Regions from separate parts of the Brevibacillus sp. GCM10020057 genome, predicted to be linked through region 2. Evidence: riboswitches for the same ligand, from Rfam matches in the RefSeq annotation. Region 2 holds a riboswitch; each other region holds the start of a gene.
The links. Region 2 has a riboswitch for S-adenosylmethionine ahead of mtnK (S-methyl-5-thioribose kinase). Riboswitches for the same ligand answer to the same signal wherever they lie in the genome.
Positions count from the first base shown of each region.

Region 1: linked by a shared signal. The riboswitch ahead of ACFSO0_RS14530 (homoserine dehydrogenase) and the one ahead of mtnK (S-methyl-5-thioribose kinase) in region 2 are both predicted to bind S-adenosylmethionine.
Region 3: linked by a shared signal. The riboswitch ahead of metK (methionine adenosyltransferase) and the one ahead of mtnK (S-methyl-5-thioribose kinase) in region 2 are both predicted to bind S-adenosylmethionine.

Region 1 covers NZ_JBHUJW010000043.1:184,292-194,315, reverse strand. Annotated here, with positions in the region: gene ACFSO0_RS14535 (VOC family protein) at 133-942, opposite strand; gene ACFSO0_RS14530 (homoserine dehydrogenase) at 1,127-2,392, opposite strand; SAM riboswitch class I at 2,476-2,585, opposite strand; SAM riboswitch class I at 2,681-2,788, opposite strand; gene ACFSO0_RS14525 (DinB family protein) at 2,892-3,407, opposite strand; gene ACFSO0_RS14520 (cyclase family protein) at 3,466-4,089, opposite strand; gene ACFSO0_RS14515 (Gfo/Idh/MocA family protein) at 4,281-5,270, opposite strand; gene zwf (glucose-6-phosphate dehydrogenase) at 5,405-6,904, opposite strand; gene kynB (arylformamidase) at 7,125-7,745, opposite strand; gene ACFSO0_RS14500 (AAA family ATPase) at 7,814-9,004, opposite strand; gene ACFSO0_RS14495 (tetratricopeptide repeat protein) at 9,010-9,897, opposite strand; gene ACFSO0_RS14490 (hypothetical protein) at 9,878-10,024, opposite strand, start outside.
Region 2 covers NZ_JBHUJW010000034.1:110,129-120,152, reverse strand. Annotated here, with positions in the region: gene ACFSO0_RS10950 (acyl-CoA dehydrogenase family protein) at 1-655, shown strand, start outside; gene ACFSO0_RS10945 (1,2-dihydroxy-3-keto-5-methylthiopentene dioxygenase) at 769-1,281, opposite strand; gene ACFSO0_RS10940 (methylthioribulose 1-phosphate dehydratase) at 1,296-1,952, opposite strand; gene ACFSO0_RS10935 (2-hydroxy-3-keto-5-methylthiopentenyl-1-phosphate phosphatase) at 1,956-2,630, opposite strand; gene ACFSO0_RS10930 (2,3-diketo-5-methylthiopentyl-1-phosphate enolase) at 2,627-3,841, opposite strand; SAM riboswitch class I at 3,958-4,129, opposite strand; SAM riboswitch class I at 4,331-4,475, shown strand; gene mtnK (S-methyl-5-thioribose kinase) at 4,621-5,850, shown strand; gene mtnA (S-methyl-5-thioribose-1-phosphate isomerase) at 5,847-6,887, shown strand; gene ACFSO0_RS10915 (OsmC family protein) at 7,017-7,484, shown strand; gene ACFSO0_RS10910 (GNAT family N-acetyltransferase) at 7,665-8,237, shown strand; gene ACFSO0_RS10905 (ABC transporter ATP-binding protein) at 8,342-10,024, shown strand, end outside.
Region 3 covers NZ_JBHUJW010000018.1:84,557-94,580, reverse strand. Annotated here, with positions in the region: gene ACFSO0_RS05460 (SLAP domain-containing protein) at 1-304, shown strand, start outside; gene ACFSO0_RS05455 (S8 family peptidase) at 480-3,044, shown strand; gene ACFSO0_RS05450 (hypothetical protein) at 3,063-3,512, shown strand; SAM riboswitch class I at 3,566-3,668, shown strand; gene metK (methionine adenosyltransferase) at 3,808-5,013, shown strand; gene ACFSO0_RS05440 (sensor histidine kinase) at 5,491-6,633, shown strand; gene ACFSO0_RS05435 (response regulator) at 6,666-7,373, shown strand; gene ACFSO0_RS05430 (glycosyltransferase family 2 protein) at 7,515-7,892, shown strand; gene ACFSO0_RS05425 (helicase-related protein) at 8,041-10,024, shown strand, end outside.

The DNA.
Region 1 (10,024 bases), on a different contig from region 2:
ACTTGTAAATCCTTGCCAAAGAATTTTTATTGCACAAAACTGCTTTAGAGAATGCAGTCTAGCTTCCCCGACATCCTTTGTTGGCAGCCACAGGGCTTCTGCTCTCTCCCGACCTCACTCTGCTCTCCTCGCCTACCTCATCCGGACGTAATAGCCGCCGTACACCTGATCCAGCCCTTCCTTGGCTGCTCCCGCGATCCGCACCGCGAACGGCCGCTCTCCTCTGCTGTCCAATGCCTCCTGGGCAATGCCAGCCCGGACCGGCTCGCAGAGCACGACGTCGCCGCCAGACAGGGAAAATTTGCGGCAGCGTGCTCCGAGCAGATCGTCCAGATACACGTCGCCGCTCTGCCAGTCAAACCAGTGCTGCCAGCGGCTCGCCGCTTCGTCCAGATCCGTCGTCGCATAGACGATAGAGTCGACAGCGGCAGCACCGTTCGGATGTGCCGCGATGACACCCCGCTGTGTCAGGTCGTGCTTGCGTTCCGCGTCATCTGCTTCCCATTCGATGAGGAACGGCGGCACCAGCCCACTGTCCGGATCGCGCAAAAAAAGCATGCGCCAGCGGATGACCGTACCGTCGTCACGCTTGCGGCTGCCAGCTACCGGCCCCGTCACCTGCAAGCCTTTGCCTGCAAAATGCTCCGCCCACTGATCCATCTCCCGTGTGCGCAGCGCGATCTGCCCGAGACCTTCTCCACGATTCTGTTCCCCGACGAGCTGGCGAATCAGCGGATTATCGGAGTTTGCAGCAATCTCCGGAAGCTCTACAGACAAAAATTCTACATACGACAGCCCAAAGTAACTCAAGCTGTTCCATGTCCCCCACGTCACATGTCTTCCTCCGGCAACCGCATGATATCCATGTTGACGGAATTGTTCGACTGGCTCTGCCGGAGAACGGTGCAAGAAATGAACGATATGATCCAATGCCAGCTGCATAGGCTCCCCTCCACGCTCGGGCGCGCGGCCCGTCATTTGCCAAAACTTTTGTTCATTGTACTTCTTCTCCTGTGAAAAGGAAAGGTGACGAAACGGGCGCCCGTCTGGCAGAAACGCATCCAGCCCTACCGGCATCGGCCTCATCCGCCCGAATGGCCGCTGCTCGTGAACGGTTCTGGCGCTCCTATTCTGAAGCGTGCAGCAAAGGAAAACACCGCACCTGCAGACCGAAGTCGGAGCGAAGCAAATCTGTGTGTTCCTCGTGCAGCCCGGACGTAATCAGTCCGGCGCGCAGGACGCCGCCCAGATCGAACTGGACCTTGAGCTTGTGTACCTCGACGCCGCTGGCACGCAAAAACTGCAGGACGCGATCCGGAGTTGCAGCCGGCCCCGCCCCTTCCACGTAGCAGAGCGACTGTTCCCGTCCCCCTGACAGCTCTTTTGCGGCTCCCTCTCTTTCTTTCCAGACGGGGTGCGGTGTGAACGGCTGGGTCAACAGGTACGCCAAATCTTCCACGACCGCACTCGCTGTCGGCATTTCCCCGGCTCCCCTGCCCGTAAACAGCAAGTCGCCCACAATGTTCCCCGACAGTTGGACTGCGTTGTAGGAATCCTGGATTTGCGCCAGCGGATGGTCCAAAGGCAGCGCGGTTGGTTCGACCGACAGATGGATTCCGTCCCCCGTCTGGTTCGCCTGGGCGATCAGCTTGATCCGGTACCCCAGTTCGCTGGCGATCCGGATCTGCCCGCAAGTCAGGTCCGCGATCCCTTTCCGGCTTACCTCCGCGAGCGGCAGCGATTCCCCGTACACGAGCTGGGCGAGGATATACAGTTTGTACATGGCATCGAAGCCCTCCACATCGGAGCGCGGGTCTGCCTCGGCGTAGCCCAGCTCCTGCGCCTCCCGCAGCACCTCCTGATACGAAAGCTGCTCGGCCTCCATCTTGGTCAGGATGAAGTTGGTCGTCCCGTTGAGTATCCCGCGAATGCCAGTAATGTCATTCGTCCTGAGAAACTGGCGCAGGACGCCGAGAATGGGAATTCCCCCGGCCACGCTCGCCTCATAGGCCAGGTGTACCTGGTGCCGGTTCGCCAGTTCCACGAGCTCTGCGCCCCGTTTGGCCAGCAGCTCCTTGTTCGCCGTGACGACATGACAGCCCTTTTCGATTGAGGCCCGCACGTAATCGTAAGCAGGCTCGACTCCGCCCATGACCTCGACGACGATATCCACGCCGCTATGCAGCACCTCGTCAAAGTCGGTGGTCAGCACGGTGCGGCCCATTTGTACGGCCCTCTCCTTTTCCGCGTCCCGCACCAGCGCCTTGACGATCTCGATCCGTTTCCCCAGACGCGCCGCGAGCTTCTCCTGCTGGGAGTGAATCGTCTTGATCACGCCTCCTCCGACTGTACCCAGCCCCAGCAATCCTACTTTGACTACCTCTACACTCATTCCAGTCACCCCATCGGTAAATTATTGTGCAACAAAAAAACCTTCTTCGAGAAGAAGAAGGCTGATGTTCATCGGGCATCCCCTTCTTATCTCTCAGGATGAGCTTCTCCTGCAGGAATTGGCACCTTGTCACATGCATCGTGACGGTTGCCGGGCTTCATCGGGCCAGTCCCTCCACCTCTCTGGATAAGAAAAAAATTGCTATGAAGTTTCTAAACCATCCGCTTGTAAAACAGAAAAACCTTCTTCGAGAAGAAGAAGGTTCGTAAGTCTGTACGAATAGCCCGCTTCTTATCTCTCGAGACCGCAGTCCCGCAGGAATTGGCACCTTGTCACATACATCGTGACGGTTGCCGGGCTTCATCGGGCCAGACCCTCCACCTCTCTGGATAAGAACGTTGTATGCTGTTGAAGTATATTCTAAGAAATTCCTCTCCATCCGTCAACCACATTCTGACGATTTGCCCAGATAGAAGTCTTGCTGTGAGCCTCAATCCGTTCAGACGCCGTATCGCTCGGCGAGAACCCGCAGGTGGTGACGCTCGTGACCGGCAATGATGTACGCGAGCGCACGTGCAGTAATCTCGCTGTCATTGGCGATCCCTGATCTGGACCAGGCATGATCGGGCACACCTTTGAGCAGCGCGACCGTGGACAGCCGCACAGCCCTGAACTCTTCGACCATGTCCTTCATCGGTCTTGTGGCAAAGGCACCTGCTGCCACGTACGCTTCATCGTCGTACCCGGCGAGCGGCGTCTGGTCTCCGCGCGCAATGCGGAGCAGTCGGTAGCTCATGATCCGCTCCGTGTCGATGATGTGGCCGAGCACTTCCTTGACCGTATACTTTCCTGGCGCGTAGCGACGGTCTTGCTGCTCCTCGGTCAGGGAAGAAAATTTCGCTGTCGTCTCCTCCAGCTGCTCCAGCAGCAATGGCAGCAGTACCCCCTCCGGCACGAGATCAACATAACTGGTGTAATAGACGTTGTACTCGCCTTTCGCTGGACGTTCGAGCATGTCGCATCCCCCTTTTTCATTTTGCACATTCTCCCTCAGACTGGCCAAACGGTTTCTCCTACGAGACAGTCACACCGTCAAACAGCAAGACTCTGGCAGGCGCGGCATCCGTGCCGACGAGCTTGAGCGGTGCGGCCACCATGAAGTATGCCCCATCCGGCACTTCCCGCAGCCGCAGTCCTTCGATGATAATGACACCGCCGGCGAACAGCGCCTTGTGGGTGGGATGGCCTTCCTGGCTGCGCTCGATCCCGAGTGCGTCTGTACCTACTCCGCGCACACCAAGGTCCGCCAAATACTCCGCCCCATCCTTTGCCAAAAAGACAAAATCAAAGGAAAACGCCTCGTCCTGCGAGTTTTTCGTCTTGAACAACAGAAATTCGCCCGGCTGAATGTCAAAAGGCTCCAGATCCGCGCGGCAGATCCGGTCCTCCACATGCGTCAGATCGAGCACCCTGCAGCTGCCCACCAGCTTCTCCAGCGCGATCGATTCAAACGTTTCGCCATCTGTCACCATGTGCAAGGGAGCATCCACGTGCGTCCCGGTATGTACGTCCAGCTCGATGCGGGATTCGGTCACGTACCCGTTCGTGACTGGCTTGATTCTCGGCTGCTTCTCCGGCTTGTTTTTGTACACGGTCATTCCTTCAAAGATCGCTCCGGTTACATCGTACATGATCATCGCGTTTTCCCTCCGTCTGTTCCTTCCACCGCACGGGGCTGCGGGCAAGCTCCATTTTTTTGCATGTATCCATTACAAATTCAGGACTGCGCCCCGCTCTCCTGCTGGTTGGTGCATTCAATCAGTCAAGCCCGATCTATGTTGTCAACGGATGCAAGAACCTGTTTGCTGGCTGGAAGAAGCAAACACAGCTATTCTTGCGGCAAATCGGCGGGAAATACGACGCCGATCTGTCTTCTCGCTTCGTCCATCACTTCCATGGCCAACCTCGAGGCTGTATGCGAATTCGTCGCCGACTCTCTGGCACCCGCAGCGGCCAGGCGGATGAACTCCCTGATTTCATACTGCATGGTTTTCGATGCCTGAGGCCTGGTCACATCCTCTACCCTGCCGTCGCGGTAACGAATCTCGACGCGCGTGAGGTGATTGATTTTATCAATGACCATCGTTGCGTCCTCGCCCTGGATTTCCGCGGGCTGATAGGAGGTCGTAATCTTGGAAAAGCTGAGGACGGCATCCATCTCATCGTACTTCAAGAGAATACTGCCTTCTCCGTCTACCCCTGACGCGAGCAAAATTCCTTCTGCCTTGACCTGCTTTGGCTTGCCAAACAGAACAATCGCCGGATAGAGGCAGTAGATTCCAAGATCCATCAACGCCCCGTTCGAGTAGGCAGGGTCAAAGGCACGCAGCACTTCCCCCGCACGGTACGCATCGTAGCGGGAGGAATACTGGCAATAGCTGGCGGTAAAACGGCGAATTTTTCCCAGCTTGGGCAAATGGTCGGAAATCGCGAAAAAGTTCGGCACCAAAGTGGACTTCACAGCCTCCATGAGCAAGACATCGTATTTTTTCGCCGCCGCCAGCATCGCCTCGACCTCGCGCACATTCGAGGCGAGCGGCTTTTCGCACAACACGTGCAGCCCCATGCTCATGCACAGGATCGCCTGCTCGGCATGAAAGCAATTGGGGCTGGCAATGTAGACGGCGTCGATCTGTCCGCTCGCCACCATCTCTGCGATGTCCGTGAAAACATAAGGAGCTGCGAATTTGTCGGCAAATTCTTTGGCGCGCTCGCTCGTCCGCGAATAAACAGCTTGCAGCGAAAAGCCCTCTACCGTAAGACCTGCCTGGATGAACTCTTCGGTAATCCAGTTTGTGCCGATCACGCCAAAACGCATAAATCGCATCCCCCTCGTTTTTTCATTGCTTCGCCGCTGCTGCCCGGACACCTTTTGGCCGCTCGTCATGACGAATAGGTTCTCAGGCTGCGGGAAGCGAACCTGCACTTGCGTCAGCTTGCGCCTTTCCGGCTTTACGGATGCGCCGCCGCAAGCTCCCGTTCTTCTATCTCATCCAGCCACCAGGAAAAGCCTTCTTCCCGGAGCAGGTCACGTGCTGCCTCTGGCCCGTGCGAACCAGCCTCATACGATGCAAGCGGCACGAGATTTTGTTCAAAAGCAGCCAGGATCGGCTCCACCCATTCCCAGGCCAGCCGCACTTCGTTCCAATGCGCAAAGTAGGTGGAATCCCCGCGCAACGCATCGAACAGCAGCCGCTCGTAAGCCTCGGGCACGTCCTTGTGGCCCGAGCTGAAATCAACCGTCACTGGCTCAATTTTGCCGCTGTTGGCCGGATTTTTGCTATTCAACTGCAAGGCGATTCCTTCATCGGGGTGTACATTGACAATCAGCAGATTGGGAGCGGTCTTTTCCTGCTGCTCCCGGTACAGCTGCTCCAACGGGTTCTTGAATTCGATGACAATGCGGGTCGCTTTTTCCTTCAGGCGCTTTCCGGTACGAATGTAAAAAGGTACCCCGCTCCAGAACGGGTCATCAATCCAGACGCGTGCGGCGATGTACGTCTCCGTCATGGAAGCAGGCGATACGCCAGGCTCCTCCCGGTAGCCGACAACCGGAGCCTCACCGATTTTCCCTGCGCGATACTGGGCGCGCACGATGTTTTTCGCCACATCTTTGACTGCCAGCTGCCGCACTGCCTCCATCACCTTGCGCTTTTGCGCCCGAATGTCTGTGGCCGTAATCCGCTTGGGAATATGCATGGCGACCATCATCAAGATTTGCAGCATGTGGTTTTGCACCATGTCGCGCAGCGCCCCGGTCTTCTCGTAAAAGCCTGCCCTCTCCTCGACGCCTACCGTTTCGCTGGCCGTGATCTGCACGTTTGCGATGTACCGGTTATTCCACAACGCGGCAAAAACGGGGTTGGCAAACTCCAGCGCCTCCAGATTTTGCACCATGGCCTTGCCCAGATAGTGGTCAATCCGGTAAATCTCGTCTTCGTCAAAGGCAGCACCAAGCTTCTCATTCAGTTCGCAGGCGGACGCAAGGTCGTGTCCGAACGGCTTCTCGATAATCAGCCGCTTCCAGCCCTTCCCGTCTCCCAAACCGCTCGCTCGAATGTTCGCGGCGATCCGGTCGAAAAACTCCGGAGCCACGGACAGGTAAAACATCCGGTTTTCCGGAATGGACAAGTCCGCTTCCCGCTGCTTCACAAGCTCGAGCAGCGGGACAAAGGCCCGGGGGTCAGTCACATCGACGGCACAATAGCGGAACGACTGCAAAAAGGCGTCGAGCCGCTCCGCTCCCCCCTGGCTGCGCCGCGAAAAGGTGCGCACCGCCTGGGCGACACTCTCCTGAAACTGTTCATCCGTCCATTCCCGTCTGCCAACACCGACGACGGAAAAAACAGGGGGCATTTTTTGATCGAGATACAAATTGTACAAGGCAGGGTAAATTTTACGCTTTGCCAAGTCTCCTGTAGCACCAAACAACACAAAGGTCATCGAATCCATGAGCGATCCCGACCCCTTCCTCTCTTTATCCCAGATGCGATTCATGTTCACATCGTTATTATAGAGAAAACAGGCACGTAATCAAGCCCTCCGCAAAACAAAATGACTCGAAACCTATTGCGCTGCTGTCATAGAAAAAACGTTCGCGCGACAGCCTGGTACGAACGTTTTATGTCTTTGCGCCGGTTGTTGCAACCGCTCTCCCTACTTAGGCGGCAGCCTACAAGGTGCGCAGGACGGCTCGCACCGGACTGCCGTCGGCTTCTGCCAATGGCAGGGGCAGCGCGATCAGCTCGTAATCGCCCGGCTCCACGTGGTCGAGCAGCAACCCCTCCAAAATATGGATGTCGTGGCGGTGCAGCCCGTGGTGCGCCGGCAGCTCCTTGCTCGCGAGCGGATCGACGGACGGCACATCGACGCCGATCAGGCGAACGCCCAGTTCTGCCAAATACGGGGCCAGATCCGCCCGCAGGTAGCAGATTTCGCCTGGAAAGCGGGAGGGATCGTCCCAGGAGCCTGTCCGCAGCAGCAGCCGGGTGACCCCCCGAAGGTCGTATTCCCGCAAATCATCTGCCCCGATGCTCGGCTTCCCCGTCACGTCGATGAGCCTCGCGGGTCCTACGTACAGCTCGAGGTCCAGCTCCAGCATCTTTCGTCCCTCGTCGTCAAAATGAAACGGGGCGTCTACATGGGTACCCGTGTGGATGCTCATGGTCAGCTTCCCCACATTGACGGAGCCGCTCTCTGACTTGGGCCAGTTGACGACGTAGGAGAAGGGTGTGTCTCCTGGCCATGTCGGCGTGTCCGCAGCCAGTGGTCTTGAAATATCGTACAGCTTCATTTGCTTTGCCCCTTCCAAAAGCCATTTTCCCAAGCGTAACCGAATTGCCGAAAAAGCGTCAATCTTCTTTATACGCGCTGGTGCTGGGACAAAAACTGCTCGACACCGTCGTACAGCCCTTCGTCATTGGCGTATTTCACCAGATTCTTTGCCATTCGCAGCCACTCGATCGTCGTGGGCCGGGTCGCTGCAATCGCCTCGCGCAAGTCGCTCATCCGGATGGGGCGTTCGATGCCTTTGGTCACAATGTCGCGAAGCACTTGCTCCGCCGCCAGCTCCACGACGTACTCAATATCGGCCCCGGAATAAAGCTCTGTCCACTCCGCCAGCTGCCTGTAGTCGAGCGGCTCGGCAGGTCTTCCCTGCATTTTGAGCCGAAATATGGCTTCCCGCGCCTCGTGATTCGGCGGTCCGACAAACACCATTTTCTCGAAGCGTCCCGGACGATGAAAGGCCGGGTCGACATCCCACGGCATGTTCGTCGCCCCGAGCACCAGGAGCTGGTCTGCGCGCCCGGCTGCCCTGTCCATTTCCGCCAGCAGTTGGTCGCGAATGCCTCTCATCCAGGTCGAGGAAGACTTGCCGCGATGGAACCCGAGCGCATCCATCTCGTCCAGAAACAGCACCGCCGGCTTGTTGGTGAGAGCGGATGCGAAAAGGGAGCGGATGTTGCGCTCGCTGACCCCGATATGCGGATCGAGCACGTCCGCCGCCTGCACATGGTACAGCCGCGCATTGCACTCCCTTGCCGCAGCTTTTGCCAAAAACGACTTCCCGCAGCCCGGCGGCCCGTACAGGAGCAAGCCGCCGCCTGTCTTTTTTCCGAACCGCTCGTACAAAACTGGCGCCAAAGAAGGCTGCAGCATCTTCATCCGGATCGTCTCTTTCACCTCGTGCAGCCCCCCCACTTGCGCGAAGCTGACGTTCTCTTCCGGCTTTGTCCACTGCAGCGCGCTTCGCTTGCTCTTCCCGCCTTCAATTACGCGCATCCGTGTGTTCCTTTTCCCAACCGTTCGCCCGCTCTCCTGCTCGAGTGGCTGTCCCCCCTGGCGGCGCGGCATCTGGCTGTTCAGTTTGTTCAGTTCTTGCACGATCCGGCTTTTCAATTCTTCGTCTCCACAGGCCAGCGCCTGGGTAAACGCGAGCAGCGCCTCCCCGCTGTTCCCCCGCTCGCTGTATTCCAATCCGAGCAAGAACCACGCCGACGCATTTCCTGGCTCATTGGTTACCCATTTTTTCAATAATTCGATCTTCGTCATGTACGTCATCCTCTGCGATCCTTTTTGCACATCCATTTGTACAGGAAGGGAATGAGCCAGATGTAGCCGCAAACGAGAAGCGAGAGCAGGACGGTTCCCCCGATAAACGCATGGCATTGCAGCTTCACCAGAACGAGCAGGAGCAGCATGAGCAGCCCCCACCAGACAGCTGCCCCTCCTGTCCGCAGAATCAAACGCTCCGGCCAGGAGAACGGATGGATGAGCTGATCCAGACGCTCGAGCACCTGCACCAATGCTTCGTTCATCGGGTCGAGCTGGTACGCCCGGGAAAAGTAGTGCCTGGCCGCGCTGTACGAATGCCGGTCCAGAGCCAGCAGACCGAGCTTCACCAGCTTGTCCGCCTGATTGCCGCCCGCCGTCAAGCAGGTGCGAATTGTCTCCTCCTGCTCGTCTGTCTGCTCGTACGCACGCTGAAAAAAGTACAGGTAATGCAAGACTGTCTCGTCGTCATGCCCCAGTCGCTGGGCCTCTGCCATCAGTCGCTTCGCTTTTTCTTCGTAGCCGGTCTGGAGCATCAGATAGGCGTACTGGGCGAGCAGCCCTGCGTTGTTCGGGTTCTCGCTCAAGGCAGCAAGCAGCCACTCCTCCGCTTCGACGTACGCTTTCTGCTCGATACAGATCGCCCCGAGCAAGGCATAGCTCATTTCCTTGTCTGCTCCATGCAGGACGGCTTCCCGCGCCAATCGCTCAGCCTCATCGACCTGTGCCAGATGAAAGGAGCAAGAGGCCACATAGTACATGGCCATACCATCCGACGGCATGCGCGCCAGGATGCCCCGGAATTTTTCCTTTGCCTGGACGAACTTGCCGAGCTCGTAGTAGTAGACGGCTTCCTGCCACCTGCATCGCTCTTTATCCGGCCAATGTTCCATGGTGGCATACCTCCCCCGCATGAATCAGCAGCAGTTCCGGGGGAAAGGCCAGCAAAACCAGCAAGACGGCCGGCTTTGTCAGCGGCTGGTACACCCCCTGCACAACCGCATGAAGGCGAAATCTTTT
Region 2 (10,024 bases):
GCAAATTCACGGCGGATACGGCTTCATGTCCGAGTACGAGATCGAGAACATGTACCGCGATTCGCGCATCAACCGCATTTTTGAAGGCACCAACGAGATCAACCGCCTGCTCATTCCGGACACTCTGGTGAAAAAGGCGATGAAGGGCGAACTACCGCTTCTGCAAGCCGCCGCCAGCCTGCAGGAAGAGCTGCTCAGCTACTATCCGCAGGAGATTGAGGATGCGCCGCTCGCCATGGAAAAACACCTGATCGACATGACGCGCAAAATCATCCTGATGGTGGCGGGTTCCGCGCTGATGAAATACCAGCAGGCGATCTCCAGGGAGCAGGAGCTTCTCGCTTTCGCAGCCGACATGCTGATCGAGCTGTATGCGATGGACAGCGTCGTGAAGCGCACGGAAAAGGCGATCGCAGCAAACGGCCTGGAAAACGAACAGCAAAAGCTCAACATGACCACCGTCTACGTGCACGAAGCCTTCGACCGCGTAGAAGCATGGGCCAAGGAAGCGCTGGCTGCCATGGAGGAAGGCGACGAGCTGCGCATGCGCCTGTCCATTTTGAAAAAGCTGACCCGCCGCACGCCGATCAATACGGTGCACTTGAAACGCGCGATTGCGGACCGCGTGATCGAAGCGGGCGGATACGCCGTTTAAGCGCTGCAAGGAAAGAAAAGAGAGGAGCTGGATACGTCCAGTTCCTCTCTATACAAGAAGTGGAAAACCACCCCCATCAGCTGACAGGGGTGGTTTCGCCATGCTCATGCGGATTAGTAGATCGCTTCCCAGCCTGCAGGTGTGACGAACAGGCGGATCGCTTTGATTTTGCGGTCGTCCATCAGGGTGAAGTAGTGGCGGAAGTTCGGCGGCACGGAAATCAGGTCGCCCGGCTCCAGCTCGACGTCGAAGTAGCGTCCGTCTTTGCCTTTGATCGCGAAGATGCCGTGTCCGTCTACGCAGAAGCGGCACTCGTCGTCGATGTGGTGATGCTCGTTTTTGAATTTGACCAGAAGATCGTCCAGATTCGGCGTTGCGTCGGAGAGGACGACGATGTCAGCGGTCAGGTAGCCGCGGCGTTGGCTGATCGCCTCGATCTCCGGCTTGAACGCGTCGAGAATCTCTTGTTTTTCTTCTTCGGTCGGGCTGTAGTTGTCACGGTGTTTCGGGTCCAGGCGGTCGACTCCCCATTTCTCGTAGATGATCTCCTGGGTGTTCAGGAAGCTGATGACTTCCTCCGGCGAACTAATGTACTCGTTGGTGTCGTGAAAACGAATTTGTGCCATTTTTGTACTCCTCCTTACAGGGTGGTTGTAGTGGACACGACTGCCTGGCGCAGCTGCAGCAAGCGGGCGTGGTACTCAAACAGGAATTCAAACGCTTCGAGGTGGCGTTTCGCCTCGAAATCATTGCCGCCCCACGCGTAAATGCCGTGGTTGCGGATCAGGACGCCGGGCACATCGGGTGTAATCACTTTTTCGATGGCGGCGGCGAGGGTCGGAATATCGGCAAAGTTCTCAACAATCGGAATGGTGATGCGGGCGTTTTCCTCCCAGATGCCGAGGCCCTTTATCAGCTCCTGTCCCTGGATGGAGAAGGCGCGCTGTCCGAAGTACAACTCCGAGATCAGGTTGTTCCAGATGGTATGGACGTGGAAGCAGGCCCCTGCTTGCGGGAACTTTTTGTACACGACGGCGTGGATCAAGGTCTCGGCGGAAGGCTTGAGCGAGGTCGCATCGACCGGACGGGAATCTTTGTCGACGATCAGGTAGTCTTCCGGGGAGAGCTTGGTTTTGTCCTTGCCGCTGGCGGTGACGGCGAATTGCAGCGGCTCGCTTGCCACCTTGATGGACAGGTTGCCGCTCGTGCCCGGGAACCAGTCCCGGCGAGCGAATGTGAGCTTGACGTCATCGAGACGGCGAAACGCGTCCAGACGTTGTTCCAATGTGGCTGTCATGTATCAGCTGACCTCCTGTCGATGTTTCAAGTCTTGCAAGATGGCGATCACGTCGTGAAACGTGGCGAAAGTGCGGTGCGGAAGCTGCAGCTCCTCCGCCTTTTGCGCCAGCAACGAACGGGCAATGACATAGTCGGCAATTTTGGCCCCGGCCAGATCCGTAATCGAGTCGCCGATGACGACGCGGTAGTATTCGGCGGGGTCGTAGCGGCGAATGATCGTCGTCTTGCACATGCCGCAGCCATTGTTGCAGTGATCGTCGCAGGAGTGCGGCCAGGTAATCGTAATCTTCTCTCCGGAAAAATCGCTGCCGTTGCAATAGATCGGCACGCCGGCGAGATCAAAGGGAGCGAGGATCGGCTCCACGAAAAAGTCGATGCCGCCGCTGGTGACCAGCCATTCGATGCCTTCCTCCCGGCAAAAGCGGACAAAATCCGCGAAGCCTGGGCGAATGGCCGCTTCCTTTACGATAAAGTCGACGATGTCTTCGCGCAGGGAGGAGGGGAGCAGCTGAAACAGCTTGCCGACCCCTTCCTGCACGCTGATTTGTTGCGACAAAATCTGCTCGGTCAACGCTTCCCACTCGGGCGGGGCGAACTTGCGGACGATCGCCACGATATTGTCCTTCTCGGTGATCGTTCCGTCAAAGTCGCAGAACAGCACGAGCTTTTTGCTCATCGCCCGCCACCCCACTTCTCGAGGGCAACGGCCAGTTCCGGGGACTCGGCAGCTGCGTCCTGCAGCGTTTTGCCAGTCGTGACAGCGCGGATGGCAGCGACGAAGGCTTTCGCTCCTGCCGTGGCTCCGCCTGGATGTCCGTGGATGCCGCCGCCCGCATTGACGATCTGATCCAGCCCGAAGTCGGCATACAGCTGCGGAACGAGTCCGGGATGGATGCCGGCGGATGGGACCGGGAAGGAACGGCGCACGCCTTCCAGCGGCACGGTCAGGTTTTGCGCCAGCTGCAGCGCCTCGTTCTTGTCGAGGGCCACGTTGCCGTACGGTGACGGGAACAGCACCAGGTCCGCGCCGGCGATGCGCAGCAGCTTGCCGAGCAATAGCGGTGTGGCGATGCCGTAGTCAGGCGACGGATAGTAGGCTCCCGCCAAGGCCGGGTGAGCCATGATCGGGACGTGTACATCCGGGTCGGCAGCGAGGCGGTGCAGGGCGTCGAAGCCAAAGGCCAGGACGTTGAACAGCAGGCAATCGGCGCCTGCTTCTGCCGCGCGTTTTGCCTTTTCGTTCAGTTCGTTCACAGGTCCGGTCAGGTTGGCTGCGTAGAGCACCGGCTTGCCGATCTCCTGCTCGGTCTCGCGGGCGATCTGCTTGAAGGCGCGAATCCGCTCGAGGAACGGCGCACGGTCATCCGCAAAGAAAATTTCGTCATCTTTGACCAGATCGACGCCGCCCAATGCCTGGGCGCGAAACTGGGTTTTCAGATCATCGAAAGGAAGGCCAAGGCAGGACTTGAAAATGCTCATCAGGAGCGGCCGGTCATGCGCACCGAGCCGGTCGCGCAGGCCGTCGATCCCGTATTTGGGACCGGGGAACGCGCCGATAAACGAATCGGGCAGCTGGATGTCGATCAGCTTGATCTTGCCGTCCATGGACAGCTTTCCGAAGATTCCGGTCAACAGGGACGGAATATCGCTGGTGAAGTTGCGGGTCGGATAGCTGACGGTAATCAGCCCGCGCGTCTCTCTGTTCTCAAGCGTCTCGAGCGGAGTTGCGCTCACGGCTTCGCCCAAATACGGCTTCAGCTCGGCTTGCCTTGCTGCGGGCAAATCTGTCCACGAACCGACGGTCATCCCGACGGCGATCGCTTCGGCTTTTTTATGCAAATCTTTTGCTTGGGTCAAATACGTAACGAGGATTCGGTGCTCACTCATTGCCAGGATTCATCCTCCTTCAGGTGGAACAGCTTCGGGTGAAACCGCAAAAGTAAATGAAAAGAGCCCCCCTTCGAGCAGGGAGGCGGTTGTCGACCAGTTTGCGTCTTCGTCTCCTCTCATCTCTCGGGTTCAAAGTCGAGGCAAAGAAAAGAAAATCTCCTGCACTCGACTCTTATCCGTTGGAATTAGCACCGTTTCGCTCTCCATCGAAATGCGGAAGACAAAAAAAGAGCGCCGGTTGCCGGGCATCATAGGGCCAGTCCCTCAGCCAGCTCGCGATAAGAGTTATTGGGTTTGACACCAAAATCAGCGTGTTCTTGTTAGATTCATGATATGACGTTCGGATGCGGGAGTCAAATTATTTTTTGCTCAGTTAACAGATAGGAATTGTCGAGAAAAGATGGGCGTTCACCCGAAATAGGGTGTTGACAGCATCGGGACGTGGTTGTATGATTCAAACTAAACTCAAAACTGTATACGTTGGATACCTTATCCAGAGAAGGTGGAGGGACTGGCCCGATGATACCCGGCAACCGACATGACGCCATTTTAGCAGCTGATGCGACTGAACTGCTGGCGGCGTGCACGGTGCTAATTCCTGCAGAAACAAAAGTGGTCTGGAAGATAAGGGGGACAAAGGCACGTTTCTCTATGCGTGACGACAGCGACCTCTTTTCTTCGGGAAAGAGGTCTTTTTGATGTTTGTTTGACTGTACGGCTGGGCCAAGATGCCGCGCTGGGAATAGACGAAAAAATAGAGCAAGGGGAGAAAAAACATGGCATATCGCGCATTGACAGAGCAGGAAGCAGTGGAGTTTGTAAAAGCATTGCCGGGTTTGTTTCACGAGGGAGCAACACTGTACAGCAAGGAAATCGGCGACGGCAACCTCAATCTCGTTTTCGACATTCGGGACGAGGCCACCGGAAAGAGTGTCATCGTCAAGCAGGCGTTGCCTTACGCTCGCGTGGTGGGCGAATCGTGGCCGCTGACAGTCGACCGCGCCCGCATCGAGAGCGAAGCGCTGCGCATCCAGCACAAATACGTGCCGGAGCTGGTGCCGGAAGTGTACCATTTCGACCAGGAGCTGGCGCTGACCATCATGGAAAACGTGGGAGACCACATCATCATGAGAAAAGGCCTGATCCAGGGCAACCGCTACCCGCTGTTCCCGAAACAGATCGGCAAATTCCTCGCCCACACCTTGTTCTACACTTCCGATCTCGGGGCGAATCCGTTTGACAAAAAAGCCCTGGTCGGAACATTCTTGAATCCGGAATTGTGCAAAATTACGGAAGATCTGGTGTTTACAGATCCTTATGAAAACGCGCCGACGAACGACTACAATCCGTTGATCCAAAAAGAAGTGGAAGCGATCTGGAACAACAAGCCGCTGAAGCTGGAGATCGCCAAGCTGAAATTTGACTTCCTCACCCGGGCAGAGGCGCTGCTGCACGGTGATTTGCACACAGGCAGCATCTTCATCACGGAAACGAGCGTCAAGGTGATCGATCCCGAGTTTGCTTACTACGGCCCGATCGGCTTTGACATCGGTGCGGTCATCGCCAACCTGCTGCTCAACTACGCAGCACAACACGGATTGCAGAAAGATCCAGGGGAACGCGAATCGTACCGCGATTATTTGCTTGCGACAGTAGAGGATGTCTGGAGTGAATTCGTCTCCCAGTTCGTCCAGCTCTGGCACAAGCACGCCAAAGAGCGCAGCGCCCACACCGAAGGCTTCTGGCAGAGCTATGTGAAGCGTCTCGTGCAGGATGCCGCAGGCTTTGCGGGCTGCAAAATCTTGCGCCGCGTCATCGGCCTCGCGGGTGTGGCTGACCTGAACAGCATCGAAGACGCACAGACGCGCGCCGAAGCGGAGCGTCTGGCGCTGGCAATCGGGGAAGCGCTGATTCTCCAACGCTATAACATCGAAGAATCCACAGACATTACAGACATCGTCCGCACCGCGACAGCACGATATTATCAGGAGGCAACGACCGTATGACAACCAGCACGCAACTTTCGCCAGTCAAGTGGGAGAACGATGCTCTCGTCCTGCTCGATCAGACGCGATTGCCTGTAGAAACCGTTTATTTGACCTTGACTACGCCAGAGGAAGTGTGGGCGTCCATTCGCCACCTGCAAGTGCGGGGGGCACCTGCCATCGGGATGTCGGCGGCCTACGGGCTGTATCTCGGCATTCGCAACAGCGCAGCCGCATCGGCAGCGGAATTTTGGAGCGAGCTGCAGGCAAAGGCCGAGTATTTGGGTACGTCCCGCCCGACAGCGGTCAACCTGTTCTGGGCGCTCGACCGGATCAAGGCGCGCGTGCAGGCGGAAGGGGACAAATCCGTTGCCGAATTGAAGGCAGCCGTGCTCGATGAAGCATTGGCGATCCAGCGGGAAGACGCAGAAGTGTGCCGGAAGATCGGGGAGCATCTGCTGACGCTGCTGCATGACGGCATGGGCGTGCTCACCCACTGCAATCCGGGGGCGTTGGCTACTGCGGCATACGGCACGGCGACGGCACCGTTTTACCTCGCCAAGGAGCGCGGCTGGAACCTGAAGGTGTACGCAGACGAGACGCGTCCGGTGCTCCAGGGTGCACGTCTCACCGCCTATGAACTGCAACAGGCCGGGATTGACGTCACGCTGATCTGCGACAACATGGCGGCGATGGTCATGTCGCAGGGCAAGGTGCAGGCAGTGATCGTCGGCACCGACCGCGTGGCGGCGAACGGCGATGTGGCGAACAAGATCGGCACGTACGGCGTGGCTGTACTGGCCAAGGCGCACGGCATCCCGTTCTACGTGGCAGCGCCGCTCTCCTCCGTGGACCTGGAGACCGCGACCGGTGCCGACATTCCGATCGAGGAGCGGCCGGCAGAGGAAATTACGCATGGCCTGGGCAAACAGGTAGCGCCGGACGGCATCAAGGTGTACAACCCGGCGTTCGATGTGACCCCGGCGGAGTACATCACGGCGATCGTGACGGAGACCGGCATTTTCAAGCCGGAGGACATCCGCAGCAGCAAGCGATAGCCTGCAAAGTGACCTGCTTCGCGTCTGGGGGCAGGTTTTTTTACAAAGGAGAGACGCGCCCCTTTGGAACCAGCTATGATGGACATGTGTGGGATGTGGCACAGTAAACGGGAAAAGGGGCGAAAGTACATGGCAGGACAGACCAGGAAACCGATCAGCGTCCGCGGCGAGTGGCAGGGAAAGCACCAATTTACAGCGGAAGGCCCGAGCGGCTATCCGGTGCGGATGGATTCCGGCGTCGACCTGGGCGGGGAAGGTGCGGGCAACAGCCCGTTGGAGCTCTTGCTCGTCGGCCTGGTCGGCTGCATGGGGATCGGCGTGACCAGGCTGCTGGAAAAAATGAGGCAGTCGCCGGAAGCAATCGAAATCACGGCAGACGGCATCCGGGGCGAAGAAGCTCCCCATGCCATTTCCGAAATTCACCTCACGTTTCACGTCCGGGGAGAGGTCGCTTCGTCCCGGCTCTGGCAGGCGGTAAAGCTGGAGGCCGAGAAGTATTGCCCGGTGGCGGCATCGCTCAAGGCGGCGATCGTGCCGCACGTCGTTCTGAACGGCAGCGAGATTCCCGAGCCGCAAGGAAACGCCGAACGGGTGTGACCACCAAACAGGCAGGCGCAAAGCTGACGACTGTGTCAGCTTGTTCTTTTTTCCCGGGTCTGATGTTGGACCCCACGACGCCCTTGCCAATGGCAGGGACCCTGTTTCATAATCGAGCGTAAGAGAATTTTTTCCAGTTTTCGGCAAACGATCAGGGAGGATCTGGGGGAGGGAGAACCAATGAGGCGCATACAGATGACGGAACATTCGCTGCTCAAGCAACTGGAGCCGGCCGATGCCAAAGAAATGTTCTGGCTCACCGATACGAACCGCTCCTATTTACGGCAATGGCTGCCCTGGCTGGACTATACGAAACGGGTGGAGGACACAGAGCAGTTCATTCGCATGACGATGAATCAGTACAGCAACAACCAGGGAATCCATTACGGGATCTGGTACAAAGGGCGCCTGGCAGGAACCATCGGCGTGCACAATATCGACTGGATCAACAAGAAGACTGCCATCGGCTACTGGCTGGGGGCGCAGTTCCAGGGCAAGGGACTGATGACGAACGCGGTATCCGCCTATATGGACCACCTGATTTTCACCTCCTGGGGGCTGGAAAAGGTCACGATTCAGGCCGCCACCGAAAATTACAGGAGCCGGGCGATACCGGAGCGTCTCGGGTTCCATCTGGAAGGGGTCCTGCGGAGAAACGAGTTTCTGTACGACCACTTCGTCGATCATGCGGTTTACAGCCTGCTGCGCTCCGAGTGGGAGGAAATCCACAGGCGGAAAAAAATGCTGGATTGACAAGGAAAATTCAGTAAATTACGATAGAGGAAGCGAAAAAAGGGGTTGCGCACATGCAGCCCCTTTTTTATACGCCAGGTACAGCGAGATGAGGTGAATGCGCGATGGAAACGTTACGGCAATTATCCTGGTTTTTCAAAGAGCGCTGGAAGCGATATGTGATCGGCATCTGTACGCTGTTTGTGATAGACACCCTCATGCTCATGCCCCCGCGCCTGATCGGCGGCACTGTCGACGCGATTCGCAACCGCACGCTCACGCCGGCGGATTTGACGCGGACCGTCCTGATCCTGCTGATGCTCGGGCTGCTTTTGTACGGCCTGCGGTTTCTGTGGCGGTACCTGTTGAACGGGGGAGCGCTGATTTTGGAGAAGACGCTGCGGGAGCGGCTGTTTGCCCATTTGACCCGCATGACGCCTTCCTTTTACAACCGCAAGCGCAGCGGCGATCTGATGGCGGTCGCCACCAACGACATCCCGAACATCGAGCAGACGGCGAGCATGGGAGTGCTGACGCTGGTGGATTCACTGTTCATGACGCTTTTGACGTTCATTGTCATGCTGACGGCTATCGACTGGAGGCTGACAATTGCCGCGTTGATTCCGATGCCGTTTTTGGCGTGGTCGACGGCGTATTACGGAAAGCTTTTGCACGAGCGCTTTTATTTGGCCCAGGAGGCGTTTGGCGAGATGAACGACCACGTGCAGCAGTCGGTCTCCGGCGTGCGCGTGCTGCGTGCCTTTGTCCAGGAAAAAGCGGATGTGGAGGCGTTTCGCCGCGTGAGCGAGAAGACGCTGGAGCGCAATGTGAGCGTCACCCGGATCGATGCCTTGTTCGAGCCGACGATTGCCATTATTATCGGGTTCAGCTTTTTGATCGGGCTCGGCTACGGGACGTATCTCGTCTTTACGAGCGCCATTTCCTTGGGGGATCTGGTCGCCTTTAACATGTATCTGGGACTGTTGATTTGGCCCATGTTCGCGTTCGGCTGGCTCATCAACGTCCTGCAGCGAGGCGGCGCTTCGCACAAGCGGCTGGCGGAGCTGCTGAGGGAGGAGCCGGATGTGCAGGAGCAAGAAATGCCTGTCGCGTCCGCCATCGCCAGTACAGTAGAAGCGCGTCATTTTTCGTTCACGTATCCGGGGGCGGAGAAGCCTGCCCTTTGCGATGTGACGTTTACGCTGGGAGAAGGCGAGACGCTCGGCATCGTCGGACGCACGGGCAGCGGCAAGTCGACGCTGTGCCGCACCTTGCTGCACCAGTATCCGGTGGACGAAGGCTCGCTCTTCGTCGGCGGCGTGCCGATCGAATCGCTGTCGCTGTCTGCTCTGCGTGAGAAGATCGGCTATGTTCCCCAGGAGCATTTGCTCTTTTCCCGCAGCATTGCCGAAAATGTGGCCTTCGGCAAGCCGGACGCGGCGGAGCAGGAAGTGCTGCGCGCGCTGGAGCTGGCGGAAATGGGCAGCGATCTTCTGCAGTTTCGGGATGGCATCCGGACGATGGTGGGGGAAAAGGGCGTCACCCTCTCCGGCGGTCAGAAGCAGCGCATTTCCATCGCCCGCGCCTTGCTGCTGAACGCCGATATTTTGATTTTGGACGATTCCTTGTCGGCTGTAGATGCCCGCACGGAGGAGAGCATTCTGCGCCATTTGCGTAAGGAGCGGGCGGGCAAAACGACCATTATTACGGCGCATCGGCTGTCTGCGGTGCAGCATGCCCAGCTGATTCTCGTCCTCGATGAAGGGCGGATCGTGGAGCGGGGAACACACGACGAACTGATGCAGCGA
Region 3 (10,024 bases), on a different contig from region 2:
CGGGCTTCGCGTAGTCGTGGCGTTCCGCAACGGATTGGAAAAGCGGCTGGAATTTACAGAAGTGCCGATCATCGTCAATGACGAAGAAGGCAACAATGTGGCGCGCGTCCAGTATACGCTGCAAAACATGAAGGTCGAGGCGAAGAGCAACCGGGTGTGGGCATTCGACATTCCGTCCACCTCCATCAAGCAGGAAGAGCTGGATGTGACGAAGCTGACCGCTGTCGTTCCGAAAGCGCGACAAAGCAAAAGACAACCTGCCGCTACTCTTGTGGCAGATAACAACAAAGGATTGCTGCAATAATGGAGAGGCCCTTTTTGCCCACGGTGAAAAGGGCCTTGCTGCCGCTTGAACATTCCAAATATTGGATGTTAAATCTTGCGCGTCCCCCTTCTGTTCCGCTATGCTATGATATAAATACTTTGAATTCCTTTTGGCCTGCACGTACGGCAGGGGAGAGAGGGAAGGACTGTTTTTCATGAGAAAATGGATACAGACAGCATTTGCGCTCGTTGCAGCCATCTCGATGACGCTGGCGGATGCAGGACCATCGTTTGCCGCAAGCGGGTCAAATGACCACTATTACGGCAATCAGCAGCACTTGCCCCAGATCAAGGCAGACAAAGCATGGAAAACAGTGAACAGCAATACTGCCATCACCATAGCCGTGCTGGACACGGGAGCGGACTACAACCATCCCGACCTGAAAGAAAACTTGCTGCCAGGCATCAATCTCGTTCCGACAGCCCGCTCGGCGCAGGATGACAACGGGCATGGGACGGAGGTCATCGGCGTACTGGCCGCCAGGGGGAACAACGGGATCGGGGTATCCGGTGTCTTGTGGAACGCCAAAGTGTTGCCGATTAAAGTGTTGGACAGCCGGGCCGTCGCCGATCTCGACCTCGTAGCCAAAGGGATCAATACCGCTCTGGACAGGGGAGCCAAAGTCATCCTCATGTCGGTGAGCAGCATGTCCTACTCGCGCGCTTTGACCAACGCGGTGAACCGCGCAGAGGCGAGCGGGGCCGTACTGATTGCGGCAAGCGGAAACGAAGGCAACCGCGTCGCGTATCCGGGCGCGTATCCGACTGTGATTGCCGTCGGCGGAGTGAAAAGCAACAACGAACCCATCTACGAATCCAATTCGGGACCCGAGCTGAATCTGATGGCGCCGGGCCTGAATGTCTTTACGACCAGATTGGGAGGTACATACGGATCGTTCAGCGGCACGTCCGCTGCAGCACCCCAGGTAGCCGGAGCGGCTGCCCTGATTATGGCCCGTTATCCAAAGCTGCGGCCGATTGACGTGCGGCAACTGCTCTACCAGACGGCGACGGATTTGGGAGAGAAAGGCTGGGACAGGCGGACAGGCTACGGCTTGCTCAACGTGGAGAAGGCGGTCACATCCGCCGTGTCCAGTGATTTTCTGGAGCCGAACAACGTGCAATCGAGCGCCAAGGCGTTCCCGATCGAGTCGCAAATCCGCGGGAATCTGGGACCGAACGACACGACGGATTGGTACAAAATGGACGTCCCGTACGACGGCAGGGTCAGCCTGACGGCGGCGGTGAACAGTATCGTCTCTGCTCCGATGGCGGCGACGTTTTACTCGGAAAACCGGACGCCAGCCACCTACTACATCGGGAACGGCGATACGATCACGGTGCCGGCGAAGGCCGGGCAGTTGGACATCCGGCTGGTGCGCAACGGGGGCGTGAACGCCTTTTCCTACGTGCTCACCAGCAAGTTCACGATTAATCCGGACCGCAATGAACCGAACGATACGATGGGCACGGCCAGACCGCTCGTGGGCAACCAGATCAGCGTGAACGGCAGCTTCCACTCTGAGGGAGATCAGGACTGGTTTTCCTACTATGTCCGGGAGTACGGCCGCCTGAGCGTCACCGTGTCGCCGGACAACAAGCGGATGGACCCGGTGCTCGCGATCGGCAGGCAGGAGCAGGGAAGAAGCACCACGTGGGACCCGCTGTACGACGACGGCGACCGCGACGATCCGTCAGAGCGGGCGCAGAAGGAAGTCTCTCCGGGGAAATACTTCCTGCGTATCAGCGAATACGAGCAGAATGCGGTGAATGGGGAATACCGGCTGGACCTTTCCTTTACGCCGGTGAAAAAAGATGTGAATGAACCGAATGATTCGTATCGTCAGGCATCGAATCTGGCAGGCGGAACCGTCATGACAGGGACTTTGCCGACGGCTGCCGATTCAGACTGGTTCCAATTTACCGTAAGTGCGGAATCTTACGTAACGATTCGCGCTCCGTTCATTCCGGTTTCCTCCGGCGTGCGGATCGCGCTCTACAGCGGCGACAATTTCAACTACGCGCTCGCGTCCACGAACGAGGTGGCGGAGTTGTCCGATCAGGGCAAAGACATTTTGGGGCTTCGTCTGAAACCTGGGAAGTATTACATTCGTCTGAATAGTGGCGTACCTTTTAAATACGATGCGTATCGGCTGACGGTGAATCAGCAGTTGCTCGTCGGCGGGTATCGGGATATTTCCGGCCACTGGGCGCGTGCCGAGATCGTTCGTTTGAGCAATCGGGGCATTGTCAAAGGGTTTGCAGACGCGACATTCAAGCCAAATGCGGCGGTGACGCGGGCACAGTTTGCGACCATGCTGATTCAGGCGATGCGTGCGAGCGGACTGCCGGTTCCGTCCGCCTATACGGGCAAATCCACGTTCCGCGACCTTCCGAAAAAGCATTGGGCTTACAACAGCATGGGCATCGCTTATCAGGTAGGCATCATGAAGGGCTACCCGAACAGGCAGATGAAGCCGGATCAGCCGATTACCCGAGCCGAGATGGCCTCGATGATTGCCCGCGCGCATAACGTCCTGCTCTATACGCGCAGCACGTCCAGCTACCGGGATGTTCCGACCAGCCACTGGGCATCGCCCGCGATTGAAGCGCTCACCGCAAGAAACTGGCTGAACGGCTACGGCTCGATGTTCAGGCCGCAAGGGATCGCCACTCGTGCAGAGGTCGTCGTATTGATTGCGAAGGCATATAAAATGTAACCACTGGGGAGGATAACGATGATGAAACCAGTCACCAAAGGTCTGTTGGCCGCAGCGATTGGAGGGGCGGCGATTTTCGCCTCCCAGGCCATGGCAGACGGGGTAGGAGGCGTGCCGGGCTCGGTAGACGATCCGGTCGTGACGAAAAGCTACGTAGACCAGCAGATTCAGGCAGCCAGCGGCGGAGGAAGCACCCTGACTGTCGTGGAGGTAAGTCCGGGGCAGACGTTGTACGGCTTTGAAGGGACCGAGTTTATCGTGCGCACCGGCAAGGTACAGGCTGTGGCAGGCGACAAGGGAGACGGCCTGACTGATCTGACAGCGGGCGTAGACCTGCGGGGCGGAGCCGTCGTCGGCACGAACCATCTGCTGCTGATTGCCCGTTCCGATAACCGCGGCTTGCGTCTCGCACCGGGCTACGACGGCATTTCTCACGTGATGGTTCGCGGCAAATACGCTCTTCGATAAAAGTCTATTGACACTATAGACAAAAACAATTATTCTATAATCCGTAATGGATACTCTTATCCAGAGCAGGCGGAGGGACTGGCCCCATGAAGCCCGGCAACCGACGAGAGCGCGGTGCTAACCAGCAGAACAGGCATCTGTTCTGGCCGATAAGAGGATGAAGGAAGCAAAAAGCGCTCAAACCTTTTCCTCCAGCAAGTTGGAAAAGGTTTTTTTCATGCGTTTACGTCGATAAAATCCTGACTCGGCTACCACACTATTTGTATGAGGTCAAAGGAGGTATTTTCTCATGGCTTTGCAAAAAGGTCGTCGTCTGTTCACATCGGAATCCGTCACAGAAGGACATCCGGATAAAATTTGTGACCAAATTTCCGATTCCATTCTGGATGCCATTCTGTCCAAAGATCCGAATGCACGCGTCGCTTGCGAAACATCCGTGACGACGGGTCTCGTTCTGGTTGCTGGCGAGATTACTACCAGTACGTATGTAGACATCCAAAAGCTCGTTCGCGATACGATCCGCGGCATCGGCTACGATCGTGCGAAATTCGGCTTTGACGCAGATACTTGCGGTGTCATCACTGCGATCGGCGAACAATCCGCTGACATTGCCCTTGGTGTAGACCAGGCTCTGGAAGCGCGTGAAGGCAAAATGACTGACGAGCAAATCGAAGCGATCGGTGCTGGTGACCAAGGCCTGATGTTTGGTTTTGCCTGCAACGAAACGCCTGAACTGATGCCACTGCCAATCAGCATGGCGCACAAACTGGCTCGTCGTCTGACCGAAGTTCGCAAAAACGACACGCTGCCGTACCTGCGCCCGGATGGAAAAACACAAGTGACGGTTGAATACGATGGCGACAAGCCGGTTCGTATCGATACGATCGTCATTTCCACCCAACACGCTCCGGAAACCACTCTGGAACAAATCAAGCAAGACCTGATGGAGCATGTAATCAAGCCTGTCGTTCCAGCTGAACTGCTGGATGCAGACACCAAATACTTCATCAACCCGACTGGCCGTTTCGTCATCGGCGGACCACAAGGGGACGCTGGCTTGACTGGCCGCAAAATCATCGTAGACACTTACGGCGGTTATGCCCGTCACGGCGGCGGCGCGTTCTCCGGGAAAGATCCGACCAAAGTGGACCGTTCCGGTGCATACGCAGCTCGCTACGTCGCGAAAAACATCGTGGCAGCTGGCCTCGCTGACAAATGCGAAGTTCAGGTGGCGTACGCAATCGGGGTAGCGCAACCTGTTTCCATCGCGGTCGATACTTTCGGCACAGGAACGATTTCCGAAGAAGATCTGGTGAAACTGGTTCGCAAGCATTTCGACCTGCGTCCTGCTGGCATCATCAAGCAACTGGACCTGCGTCGTCCGATTTACAAACAAACAGCTGCATACGGTCACTTCGGCCGCAACGACCTGAATGTTCCTTGGGAGCAAACAGACAAGGCAGAAGCGCTGAAGCAAGACGCGGCAGCTTTGACAAAATAAGAAGCAGTAGACGGAGAAGAGCCTGGTTTACGCAATCAGGCTCTTTTTTGTTTTTCGCGGCAGATGCATGGGCGCCGCGCGCCCGGTTCGGACAGCTTTGTCCAGTAATTGGGGAAAGGCTTACGGAGGATTTTGTAAGACGATGTCGAATATTTAGTGAGGAAAAAGGAGGGGCTTTCTGCGGAACAAGAGGCTCTTCCTTTTGAAGTTTGCAATCTTTTTATCCGTTCGGCTATTCATGGGAGAAAAAGGAAAGAAAAGTCAGAAAAAAGATGGGGTGCAAATGCAACCTTTTCCCCATGTAGGTACGTCTATAATCATAAGAGAAGCATTGGTTGTTTAAGCCAAATGTCATGGCCTTCAGAAGCCGGGCAAACCAGAAAGATCCACACGATGACGCAGTATGGCGGATGTGGATGAAACGGGCCTCCATCAGCTGTTCACAAAATCGAAAAATGTGTTTGAAGGAGAGCAGTCATGAACCAGGCGATTGACATTAGCATGCTTGATGGAGTCATTAAACGAACAATTGAAACAGTAGAGACAAGCAAAACACAAATATTTGATATAGCCGAACATGCCAGACAGCAAGGCAATTCGCTGAAGATGGATTTGCATGAACTGCGTCAGGAAATTTCCAAAGTGATTGAAAAGGTCGATGCGCTGGAGCTGGCGTATCGCAAGTCGCGCAATCGCCTGGCAATGGTCAGCCGCAATTTTCATGATTACACGGAGGAAGACATCCGTGTAGCCTATGAAGAAGCGAGCCGCATTCAGGTAGAGCTATCGATTTATCGGGAGCGGGAAAATAACCTGAAGAGCCGGCGCAACGATCTGGAGCGTCAGCTGCGCACGCTGCAGGTGACGATCGAGCGTGCGGAAAAGCTGGTGTCGCAAATGAGTGTGGTACTCGGGTATTTGACCGGCGATTTGAGCAAGATCGGGGAGGCGCTGGAATCGGCGAAGCAGCATCAGTTGATGGGTCTTAGAATCATTCAGGCCCAGGAGGAAGAGCGCAAGCGGGTGGCGCGGGAAATCCACGATGGCCCCGCCCAGTCGATGGCGAATGTCGTGCTTCGTTCCGAGATCGTCGAGAAAATGCTGGCAAACGAGCGGATTCTGGAAGCGCAAATGGAATTGCATGAGCTGAAAGAAATGGTTCGCATGAGCCTTGCCGATGTGAGAAGAATCATTTTCGACCTGCGCCCGATGGCACTGGACGATCTGGGATTGGTCCCGACATTGCAAAAGTACATACAAACGTGCGAGGAGCGCATCGAAGCTTCTATTGATCTGGTCGTGTTCGGGATCGAGCCGCCACTGCGCAGCTCGGTGAAAGCCGCGATTTTTCGTCTCGTTCAGGAGTGCCTGAACAACGTGGAGAAGCACGCTTGCGCCAGCAGCGTTCAGGTGAAGCTGGAGTTCATCCCGGACTCGCTCAGTCTCGTGGTCAAAGATAACGGCGTCGGATTCGATTTGAACAAGCGGTTGGCGACGGGAGGATCGTTCGGACTATTAGGTATGAAAGAGCGCGTCCAGCTTCTGGAAGGTTCCGTCGAGATGCGATCGGCGCCAGGTGAGGGAACCAGGGTAATGTTTCAAATACCGCTGAAGATGTGAAAAATTACAGAATTTGCACAGGAGGATGAGTCATGGATAAGAGACAGCAAGAGCTCCGTATTGTGATTGTGGACGATCATCAACTATTCCGTGAAGGCGTTAAGCGTATTTTAGAGATGGAAGAGGATTTCAAGGTTGTCGGAGAAGGCGCGGACGGAGCAGAGGCTGCCCGGCTGGCTGAAGAGCACAAGCCGGATGTCTTGCTGATGGATATCAATATGCCGAACATCAATGGAGTATCTGCTGCCGAGAACGTGATTGCAGCCAGCCCGAGCACACGGGTCATCATGCTCTCCATCCACGATGACGAAGGGTATGTGTATCGCACGCTCCGTTCCGGTGCCTCGGGTTATTTGCTCAAGGAGATGGGGACGAGCGACCTCGTCGAAGCCGTGCGGGTAGTAGCCAGCGGCGGCGCGTACATCCATCCCAAGGTAACGGGCAAGCTGATCGAGGAGTTCCGCCGCTTGAGCGAACAGGAAGGGTCGGCCGAGCGCAGCTTTGCCATTGACGAATCGCAGACAATCGATCCAAAGGTGATCGAATCGTTGACGCGGCGGGAGCGCGAAGTATTGCAGCTGATGGCAGAGGGCAAGAGCAACAGGGCGATTGGCGAGTTTTTGTTCATCAGCGAAAAAACCGTTAAAAATCACGTCAGCAGCATTTTGCAAAAGCTGAACGTTCAGGACCGTACGCAAGCCGTCGTCATTTCCATCAAAAACGGCTGGGTGAAGCTGTAAGAAGACGAAAGACCGTTGGGCAGGGCAGCCAGCGGTCTTTTTTCGTAGGCATGCAAGCTGACCGATCTCGCGGAAATCAGCGGGAGTGCACCGCTGCCAAGCCATCCGGCATACCTTGTTAGCAGAGGAGGTATGACCGCGATGGAAGATTTGCTGATTTGGCTGCTTGCGTCATACGGCTTCTCCTTGCTGCTTGTGCTGCTGGCCGACAAATGGGCCGACCGCGCGAGGAAGAGCGCCGATCTCCCGCAAATCCACTACCGCCTGTTGGTGCGCAATTCCGAACAGGTGCTGGAGCGAGTCATTCGCCGCCTGCTGCTTCGCTCTTACTGGAGCGGCGAGCCTGTCCGCATATCCTTGATCGACGCTGGCTCTACGGACGATACCGGACAGATCGCCAGCATCTATGAGCGATACCCGTACTTCTTGCACGCGGCGCAGGCGGATGGGCAAGAGGAGCATGTTCACACGGACATCGTCATCGACCTGCGGCAGGAGACGGCGGAAGCTTCGACCTGAGTGTACTTTTTACAACGGGCAGGCCATATTCTGCGCTTGCCCCTCACTCGCCATTCCTTAACGGGCTGGCCCCTGCAAAATATTTGCGGCCCCTCCCTGTCTTTTTGCACACTGAAATCAGACAGAGCACGAGCGGGGAGGGGATCGTGTGCGCGAGTATTTGCTCTATATCAAAGTCGGGACCAGGACCTTGCAGCCTGCCCAGGCGTACGTCACGCCTTGCTTTTCGGTAGACCAGTCGTTTTGGCAGGAGCGGGAGGGGTGCCAGCTGCACGTCATTGGCAAAAGCCCGTCGCTCGTCCTCGCTTTTGCCTTGCGGGAGGCCGTCAATGCCCGCCTGCAGGAGCGTCAGGCGTCTGCCATTCCGCTGAATGAGGACGGGCTGACGGAGCTGAGACAATTGGCCGTATCGCGTGTGCGGGAGACAGCAGCCCTGTACGGGCGGGAGGCGACCGCCGAAAGGCTGCTGCAGCGCGAATGGTTCGTCTGGGAGGAGGCACAGTGGTCGGTTCTGATTCGCAGTCATGGAGAAGAACGGGAAGCGGCGCTGGGGACGCCAATCACAGCGGATTCCGCTGCAGAATCCGGAATCTTTGCCCTTCTCGCAGGCCGCTCCCTGCTTTGGGAGGAGATCGAGACATTGCTTGCGAAGCGGGGAGAGACCGTGCCGGATTTGAGTGCCGTTTTGCAAAGGCTGGTATTGGCCGATGCCGCCGAGTGGCGCCCAGGTATACGGCTGGCGGTGCAAAAGGGCTGGTGGAAGCATCGGCTGGAGCTCGTCTGCGACAGATGCGGCAGCAGCCGAAGGGACATCGAGCTGACGGTTTGCCACACCTGCGGGCAAGGCTGCGCCTACTGTACGGTGTGCCTGGGGATGGGCAGGAGCAAGTGCTGCACGCCGTATTTGCTGGTGCCATCCCGAACTGACGGAGCCTTGGTGTCAGCACGCGCTCCGGGTGCCTCGTTCCGGGCCTCTGCTGTCGATGCCTTGGTGCCAGCCTCTGCTACTGTCCCTTTTCGCCGGACAGGTCAGTCGCCAGCGGCCCGATTGCAATGGACAGGCACCTACTCCCGAGAGCAAGCCGTAGCCGCAGAGCAAGCCAGGCGCTTCGTTGCCGACCAGCGCCCCGGCATGCCGCAGCAATTTCTCATCTGGGCGGTGTGCGGAGCAGGCAAGACGGAACTGCTGTTTCCTTCGATCGCGGAGGCGCTCGCGGCAGGAGGGAGGGTCCTTGTCGCCACTCCGCGCAAAGATGTGGTGCTGGAGCTGGCGCCGCGTCTGCAGCGAGTCTTTCCCTGCGCCCGTGTCATCGCCGTCCACGGCTCCAGTATGGAAAAATGGGAGGATGCGGATATTACCATCGCGACGACGCATCAGGTCATGCGATATTACCGGCGCTTTCCCCTCGTCGTTCTGGACGAGGCGGACGCGTTCCCGTACCATAACAACCCGATGCTCTACAGAGCCGTTTCCAGAGCGGTGCTGCCCGGGGGCAAGCTGCTCTATTTGAGCGCGACTCCACCACGGTATTTGCAAAAGAAGCTGGTGGTCAAAAAGCCGATCAGGTTTGGTCTGTGGCGACCGCTGCCGCTGCTCGCCTCGCCCACGCACGTGATGCTCCCGGGACGTTATCACGGCAATGCGCTGCCTGTTCCGCGGATTGTGACCGTCGTAGGGCTGCACAGGCGCCTGCGGGCGGCTCGTCCTGTTGCGCCGCTGCTGGCGCTGGTTAGGGACTGCCTGCAGGAGGAGCGGCAGCTGTTTGTGTTCGTGCCGCGCATCGAGGATGTAGACCGCGTGCTGGGCTATTTCCTGAAGTTTTTTCCCGACGAGGCGTCGAGAATGGCTGGCGTGCACGCAGCCGATCCAGGGCGCGAGGAAAAGGTACGCGCATTCCGGGAGAGGCGCTGCCGACTGATGGTGACGACGACGATCCTGGAGCGGGGAGTCACGATTTTGCGAAGTGATGTCGTCGTCATCGGGGCAGAGGCACCGGTGTTTGACGAGGCGTCACTGGTGCAGATCGCCGGGCGCGTAGGCCGTTCGGCGGATGATCCTACGGGCACGGTTCTGTTCCTGCAGGCCGATCGCGCTGCCGCCCCCCGAGCGGCTGTCCGGCAGATCAGCAGGA